2 regions of the Krasilnikovia sp. MM14-A1259 genome follow, and region 1 is predicted to be linked to the other one. Evidence: riboswitches for the same ligand, from Rfam matches in the RefSeq annotation. Region 1 holds a riboswitch; the other holds the start of a gene.
The links. Region 1 has a riboswitch for thiamine pyrophosphate ahead of ACMCNK_RS30315 (ECF transporter S component). Riboswitches for the same ligand answer to the same signal wherever they lie in the genome.

Region 1 (4,063 bases):
CGGTGGATGCGCCGGGCCGGGGTGGCCAGCCGGGTCCGGGAACAGGCGGCGGGCCGGGATCTGCTGGCGTTGCGCGCCTTGACGCGCCGTCCGCTGAACGAGTTGACCCGGCTCGGCCCGGACATCGCACAGTCCTGGCGCGACGGCGACCCCGACGCGGTGGACGCGCTGGCCGCGCTGGAGTTGCGCAGCCTGGGTCTGCGCGCCGCCCGGCGCTGATCGGGTACGCCGGACCGCTGTCAGTCGTCCGCGACGAACTTCTCGTCCTCCTCCAGATCCTCGGCCTCGATCCAGCTCCGCCGCACGTACGGCACGACCACCCAGTGCGTCACGAACCAACCGCCCACGATGACCGTCAGGCTCAGCGCGGCCCAGATGTTCAGCAGATAGTCGGTGATCAGCAGCACGCTGCTGACCATCGAGACGAGCAGGCACGCGAGCCCAGCCGTGGCCATCCGGTGCGCGTACCTGACCAGTTCGGGCTTGCGACCCTGGCGGAACAGGGCGCGGTGGAACGCCACGGGCGCGATGAGCTGGGTGGCGGCGAACGCCGCGGAGATCAACGCCACCAGGTAGACGCCGCGCTGGAAATGGTTCGTGTGGGGGAACCCGTTGCTGAACGGCAGCGTCAGCAGGAATGCGAACAGGATCTGCACCCCGGTCTGCGCGACCCGCAGCTCCTGCAGCAGGTCGGCGAAGTTGCGGTTCCAGCGCTGCCGCTCGGTCTCGCCGGGCAGCCCGCCCTTCTCCCGGGCCATCCGCCCTCCCACGGTCACTCTCCGGCGCAAACCCGCGCAGTTCCCCGGTGCCGCCCCGCGGTTCCCCGGGGGCATCCCCGCAGCGGCGAACGGTCAAACACCCGTCCGCTCCAGCACCGCGTCCGCGAGTGCTCGGGGGGCCTCCTCCGGCACCCAGTGCCCCACGTCGTGCAACGCGACGAGCCGGTAGTCCGCATCGACACAGTCGCCGGTGGCCAGCGCGGCCGTGCGGCCCAGCACCGGGTCCGCCTCACCCCACACGTACGTGGTCGGCACGGTGATCTGCCCGACGCCCGCGAGCTGGCCTTTCGTGAGCGCCCGGTACCAGTTCAGGGCGCCGGTCAGCCGTCCCGGGGTGCGCATCGCCGCGGCGTACCCGGCCGCCCGCGGACCGATCGGTTTCAGCATCGAACGCAGCATCGCCCCGTCGCGGGCGAGCATCAGCCGTTCCGCGAACCGTGCCCGGAACATCCCCATGTACGCGAATCGCAGCCGTTGCCGCGGTTCCCGGCTCAGCGCGGTCGCCAGCGCCCGCGGGTGCGGCACCGACACGGACGTATACGAGCGCACCCGCTGGGGCTGCTCCGCGGCCAGCAGCCAGCCCACATGGGCACCCCAGTCGTGGCCCACCACATGCACCGAATCGAGACCGAGCGCGTCGAGCACCGCGACCGCGTCCGCGCACGCTTCGGGCAGCCGGTACGCGGCCACCCCGTCCGGGCAGGCTCCCGGGCTGTAGCCGCGCTGGTCCAGCGCGTACGTGCGCAGGCCCGCCTCGTGCAGCCGCGGGGCGATCAGCTCGAACTCGCGGTGGTCCTGGGGGAAGCCGTGCAGCAGGAGCACCGGCTCGCCGTCGGGCGGACCGTCGGCGTACACGTCGAAGGTGAGCCCGCGGGCCTCGATCTCCATCGCGATCCTCCCTCGCTGTTCCCCCGCACGACCTGGTGTTAGCGTCATCGAAACACATGCCATCCGACAGGGGAGCGCGCAGCGCTGAGAGTGCGGGCCGCCGGCCCGCAGACCCTCGAACCTGATCTGGGTAATGCCAGCGCAGGGAGTTCGGTCGTCTCCAGCCGAGTTGCTGGCGCGCGCCTTCTCTCGGTTCGCGATAGAGCTGGAGGCACCATGACCAACCGCTGGCGGACGATCGACATCGTGATCGCTTCGATCATCGCGGTCACGTTCGGCGTCGTCTTCTGGGCGTGGAACATTCTGTGGGGAGCCACGCAGGGGGCGTTCGCGTTCTTCCCGCCGGCCCAGACCGTGCTGTACGGGGTGTGGCTGATGCCGGCCGTGCTGAGCGGCCTGATCATCCGGAAGCCGGGCGCATCGCTGTACACCGAGACGCTGGCCGCGATCATCTCCGCGCTGCTCGGCGACCAGTGGGGTGCCACGGTGATTGCGCAGGGCTTCGTGCAGGGGCTCGGCGCGGAGCTGGCGTTCGCGGCGCTGCGGTACCGCTCGTTCCGGCTGCCCGCGGCGCTGTTCGCCGGGGCGCTGACCGGTCTCGGTGCCGCCCTGTTCGACTTCTTCGTCTGGAACGGCGCGTACGCGCTGTGGAGCTACCGGATCCCGTACGCCCTGCTGACGATCGTCAGCAGCACCGTGATCGCCGGGGTGGGCGGCTGGGCGCTGGTGCGGGCGCTGGCGCCCACCGGGGTGCTGGACCGCTTCGCGGCGGGCCGCGACCGCGCCCTGGTCTGACCGATGGCGGAGGTCGTGCTGCGCGGGTTCGGGTGGCGCCACGCCGGACGCCGCGCCTGGGCCGTACGCGGCGTCGACCTGCGCATCGCGCACGGCGAGCGGGTGCTCCTGCTGGGCCCCTCCGGGGCGGGCAAGAGCACCCTGCTCGCGGCGCTGGCCGCGCTGCTGCCCCGGGACTCCGGCGAGGCCGAGGGGGCGGTCGAGATCGACGGCCTGGACCCGCACAAGGCCCGCGAGCGCGTGGGCATCGTCTTCCAGGACCCGCAGACCCAGCTCGTCATGGCCCGCAGCGGCGACGACGTGGCGTTCGGGCTGGAGAACCGCGGGGTGCCCGCCGAGGCGATCTGGCCCCGGGTGGACGCTGCGCTGGGGCGGGTCGGCTTCCCGTACGCCCGGGACCGGCCGACCGCGGCCCTGTCCGGCGGTGAACAGCAGCGCCTCGCGCTCGCCGGGGTGCTGGCGTTGCGCCCCGGGCTGCTGCTGCTCGACGAACCCACCGCCAACCTCGACCCGGCCGGTGCGGCCCGGGTGCGCGACGCGATCACCCGTACCCGGGACCCGGACACCACACTGATCCTCGTGGAGCACCGGGTGGCCGAGGCGCTGCCGCTGGTCGACCGCGTGATCGTGCTCGAACCCGGTGGAGGGATCCGCGCGGACGGCCCGCCCGGGACCGTCTTCGCCACGCACGGCGCACGCCTCGCCGAGGAGGGGGTCTGGGTGCCGGGCCGGCCGGTCACGCCCCGCAAGGCCGTCGCCCCGCCGGCCGATCCTCTGGTACGGGCACGCGCGGTCGCCGTACCCGGCCGCCTCGCCGCGGTCGACCTGACCGCACACGCCGGGGAGGTCGTCGCCGTGACCGGCCCGAACGGGGCAGGCAAGAGCACCCTCGCGCTGATCCTGGGCGGGTTACTCCCCCCGGGTTCCGGGGCGGTCGAGGCGTTCGGTGACGCCCGGCCGCCGCACCGGTGGCGGGCCGCGGTGCTGGCCCGGCGCATCGGGTCGGTGTTCCAGCAGCCGGAGCACCAGTTCGTGACCGCCCGGGTCAGCGACGAGCTGGCGCTGGGCCCGCGCCGGCTGGGCCGCCCGGCGACCGAGATCGCCAGGACGGTCGACGAGCTGCTGCACCGGCTGCGGCTGACCCGGCTGGCCGGAGCGAACCCGCACACCCTGTCGGGCGGCGAGGCGCGGCGCCTGAGCGTGGCGACCGCGCTGGCGAGCGCCCCGCGGCTGCTGGTGCTGGACGAGCCGACGTTCGGGCAGGACCGGCGTACCTGGATCGAGCTGGTGGACCTGCTGGCGCAACTGCGCGACGACGGGCACGGGGTCGTGGCGGTCACCCACGACGACGCGTTCATCGCGGCGCTGGCCGACCGGGTGCACGAACTGGACGGCCGGGCGGGCCCGGCATGAGTCTCACCGTTGCGCCGATCGCCGACCCGGACGCTCCGCTGGCACGCCGCAACCCGGTCGCCAAGCTGGGTGCGGCGTTGCTGTTCTCGATGATGCTCGTGCTCACCCTGGACCCGTTGACGCCCGCCCTCGCGCTCGCGGTCGAGCTGGCCGTGGTGCCGCTGTTCGGGCTGCGTTATCCGGCGCTG
Region 2 (4,063 bases), 740 kb from region 1:
GCAGCTCGACCGCGTCCGGCAGCAGGGTGCGCTCGTCGCCGATGACCTCCAGCTTCACCCAGTCCGTCTCGAACGCCTCCCGGGCCAGGTGGGCCGCCTTCACCGCGTCCCCGGCCGTGTAGCAGCCGGCCGTGTTCGGCAGCACCCGCACCCCGAGCCGGTCCAGCAACGGCAGCAGACCCGGCCCGGCCGCGTCGACCCGGCGCAGCGCGACCGTGACGATCTCCGTGCCCGAGGCGACCACCGCCGCCTCCAGCGCGGCGAGACTGCTTGCCCCGCCCGTGCCCAGGATCAGGCGCGATTCTCCCAGCAGCATGCTCATCCTCCCTGCGCCGCGGTCAGCACCTCGACCCGGTCGCCGTCCCGCAGCACCGCCGCGGACCAGCGCGAACGCGGCACCACCTCACCGTTCACCGCGACCGCGACGCCACGCTGAGCCTCGGTGAGCACAGCCACCAGCCCCGCGACCGTGACGGCGTCGTCGACGGCACGCGGGGACCCGTTGACGGTCAGGCGCATGCGAACCTCCCGGGTCGGAACTCATCCAGCAGCGGGTCCGCCGTACCGGCGGTCAGCAGGTCGGCGATGAGGTCGGCCGTGACCGGGGCGAGCAGCACCCCGTTGCGGTGGTGCCCGGCCGCCACGACGACTCGTTCGTCCAGCGCACCGAGCAGCGGTGCATTGTCCGGGGTGGCGGGCCGGTGCCCCACGAGCGTCTCGGTCAGCGTGCACTCGCGCAGTGCGGGCACCAGATCCAGCGCCGCCCGCAGCAGGTCGAGCACGCCACCGGCGGTGACCGTCCGATCCGTACGCTCCTGCTGGGTCGCGCCGACCACCACCTCCCCGTCGGCGCGCGGCACCAGATAGACGTGGCGCCCGTCGGCGTAGCCGCTGACCACGTGCCGGAACGTGCCCGGCTCCCCCCGTAGCCTCAGCAGTTCCCCCTTGACCGGACGCACCGGCAGCCCGGTGAGCGCGGCGGTGCCGCACCCGGCCGCCACCACGACCTGCCCCGCCCGCACCTCGTCGAGCCGGGCCACGGTCGAAGGCACGACCGCGTCACCCAGTGCCGCCCGCAACGCGCCGACCACCCGGCGCGGATCGACCTGACGGTCGTCGGGCACGTACGCCCCGGCCCGCACGCGGGGCGACAACGCCGGCTCGCGGTCCCGCAGCGCGCTCGGGCCCAGCCGGGTCAGCCCGAGGTGGCGCCACACCCGGCTCGCCTCGGCCACGTCGTCCACGGTGAGGGCGACGCCCAGCGTGCCGGTCTCGTCGTACCCGAGATCCCGGCCGGTCTGCCCGCCCAGCTCCGCCGCGAAGCCGGGCCAGCGGCGCGCCGACTCGGCCATCAGCCGCCCCAGCCCCGGACTCTCGAACGGCGACTCCCCGCCCGGCGCGAGCATCCCCGCCGCCACGTGCCACGCGCCCAGATCCGGCGGACCCGGGTCGTGCACGACGACGCGCGCGCCGCGCTGGGCCACCCGCCAGGCGATGGACAACCCCACGATCCCGCCGCCGACCACCGCCACGTCCGGCATGCCGTTCATGACGTGCCCACCTTCCGCCTGCGCTCGGTGCACTCACTCATGCCGAGAGCGCCGTGAGCAGAGCCGTCGTGGCAGCATGCGGGTCCGCGGCTGCGGCCAGCGCACCGACCACCGCGACACCGTGCGCGCCCGCGGTGCGCAGGTCCGGAACCGCCCCGGCGGTCACCCCGCCGATCGCGATGACCGGCGTCGTCCCCAGCGCCGCGGCAACGGCCGCGATGCCGGCCAGGCCCAGCGGGTCCGGCAGCCCCGCCTTGGTGCTGGTCCGGAACGCGGGCCCCACCCCGAGGTACGTGGCACCCGCGGCGACCGCGGCGCGCGCCGAATCGGGCTCGCGGCACGTCGCACCGAGAACCGCCGTGGCGCCGAGCACCCCGCGCGCCGCCGGCACCGGGAGATCGTCCGCGCCCACGTGCGCGCCGTCGGCGTCGATCGCGACGGCAACGTCCAGACGGTCGTTGACCAGGAGCAACACGCCGGCTGGACGGCAGATCCCGGCGACCGCGAGCCCGAACTCGTACGCCGTCCGGTCGGTCACCTCGTCCTCGACGCGGACCTGCACGGCCAGAGCGTGCGGGGTACCGGCCGAGGTGGCGGCGGCGACGGCGGCGCCGACCACGCCCACGGCGTCGCGACCGGGCCGCGCGTCCGTGATGACGTGCAGGCGGGGAAATGCAGAGCCCACAACTCACTCCTCCCTGCGCCGGCATGACCCGGATCAGGTTCGACGGTCGGGGGCTGCAGCCCCCCTCTCAGCCCGGTACACCGGACTCCCGTGAGGTTGTTCTGACTGGACGATAACCGTGCGCCCGGGCCGCCGTAAACCCCGCCCTCGCCCCGGTCCGGTTTGGCACACTCCGTCCCCGCGCCGTTGGAGCGCTCCAACGGCGTACCGATGCTCCAGTCAGGACGGTGCGGGTGAGCTACCGGTCGTAACCCAGGGCCGGGTGGGTGGGGCCGCCCAGCCGGGCCGAGATCAGATCGAGCAGCTTCCACTGCACCGAACCGTCCGGGACCTCTTCGCCCTCGCCCTCCATCTCGTCGGCGATGCTCGCCGACGAGGCCAGCTCCGTTTCGACCGAGACCCACTGGGCGCCGGTCAGCGTGACGGAAACCGGGCGGCTGCCGGGCGGGTGTGCACCGACGGCGCGGAGGCGACCCCGGACGGCCAACGTGATCGCACCCGACACGTCCGTCGTGGCTTCCTGGGTGTCGCCGGATCCGTCGCCCGCGTACGCGGCGAGCTCCCGGGTGAAGTCGAGGGGTTCGAGAACGGACCGCCACTCCTCCTGGGGGTGCGACCCCATGAGCGGGCCGGGAAGGGACACGCCCGAGGCCGCGGGCGCTCAGCGGATCATCGGCGGCCGCCCCGGAGAGTTGAGGACGATCAGCGCACGTCCCACACCGGCTCGGGTGTCTCCACCACCTCGCCGTCCCCCTGGAACAGGACAAAGCGGTCGAAGCCTCGGGAGAACCAACGATCATGGGTGACCGCGATCACCGTGCCCTCGTACGCCCGCAGCCCTTCCTCCAGCGCCTCCGCCGAGGCCAGGTCGAGGTTGTCCGTCGGCTCGTCGAGCAGCAGCATGGTCGCCCCGGACAGCTCCAGCAGCAGCACGAGGAAGCGCGCCTGCTGCCCGCCGGACAGCGTCCCGAACCTCTGATCCCCCTGGCCGGCCAGCTCGTACCGGTTGAGGGCCTTCATGGCCCCGGCCCGGTCCACGCCGGAACGGTGGTCGTCGCCGCGCCACAGGATCTCCACGAGCGTACGGTCGAGCAGTTCCGGCCGGTCGTGCGTCTGGGAGAAATGCCCCGGCCGCACCCGGGCGCCGAGCCGGGCGACGCCGTCGTGCGCCACGTGTGCCAGCGGCGCGCCGTCGACCGGCTTGTGCTCCGCGTCCGGGTCGGAGCCGCCGCCCGCGAGCAGCCGCAGGAAGTGCGACTTGCCCGTGCCGTTGGCGCCGAGCACCGCCACCCGGTCGCCGTACCAGACCTCCAGGTCGAACGGGAACGTCAGGTTCTCCAGCTCCAGCTGCTCGCACACCACGGCCCGCTTGCCGGTACGCCCGCCGCGCAGGTTCATCCGCACCGCCTGATCCTTGGGCGGCAGCGGCGGCGGCCCGGCCTCCTCGAACTTGCGCAACCGCGTCTGCGCGGCCTGATACCGCGACGCCATCCCGTCGTTGTACGTGGCCTTCTGCTTCAACGTCAGCACCAGCTCGCGCAGCTTCTGGTGCTCCTCCTCCCAGCGCCGCCGCGACTCCAGCAGCCGGTCGTGCCGGTGCGCCCGCGCCTCGTGCCAGGATGCGAACCCGCCCGGGTGCACCCACGCACTGCCACCTTCGACGGCCACCACCCGGCCCGCGGTCTGGGCCAGCAGTTCACGGTCGTGCGACACGTACAGCACGGACTTGGTGGATTCGCGCAGCCGCGCCTCCAGCCACCGCTTGCCCGGGACGTCGAGGAAGTTGTCCGGCTCGTCGAGCAGCAGCACCTCGTCCGTGCCGCGCAGC

Region 2: another riboswitch for thiamine pyrophosphate. It lies ahead of thiE (thiamine phosphate synthase); the one in region 1 lies ahead of ACMCNK_RS30315 (ECF transporter S component).

The regions. Positions count from the first base shown of each region.
Region 1 covers NZ_BAAGAJ010000002.1:6,665,048-6,669,110, reverse strand. The annotation lists gene ACMCNK_RS30330 (hypothetical protein) at 1-219, shown strand, start outside; gene ACMCNK_RS30325 (DUF6328 family protein) at 240-758, opposite strand; gene ACMCNK_RS30320 (alpha/beta fold hydrolase) at 852-1,667, opposite strand; TPP riboswitch at 1,726-1,833, shown strand; gene ACMCNK_RS30315 (ECF transporter S component) at 1,884-2,462, shown strand; gene ACMCNK_RS30310 (ABC transporter ATP-binding protein) at 2,466-3,875, shown strand; gene ACMCNK_RS30305 (energy-coupling factor transporter transmembrane component T family protein) at 3,872-4,063, shown strand, end outside.
Region 2 covers NZ_BAAGAJ010000002.1:5,920,625-5,924,687, reverse strand. The annotation lists gene ACMCNK_RS26930 (thiazole synthase) at 1-322, opposite strand, end outside; gene thiS (sulfur carrier protein ThiS) at 319-519, opposite strand; gene thiO (glycine oxidase ThiO) at 510-1,550, opposite strand; gene thiE (thiamine phosphate synthase) at 1,588-2,214, opposite strand; TPP riboswitch at 2,229-2,337, opposite strand; gene ACMCNK_RS26910 (hypothetical protein) at 2,474-2,857, opposite strand; gene ACMCNK_RS26905 (ABC-F family ATP-binding cassette domain-containing protein) at 2,938-4,063, opposite strand, start outside.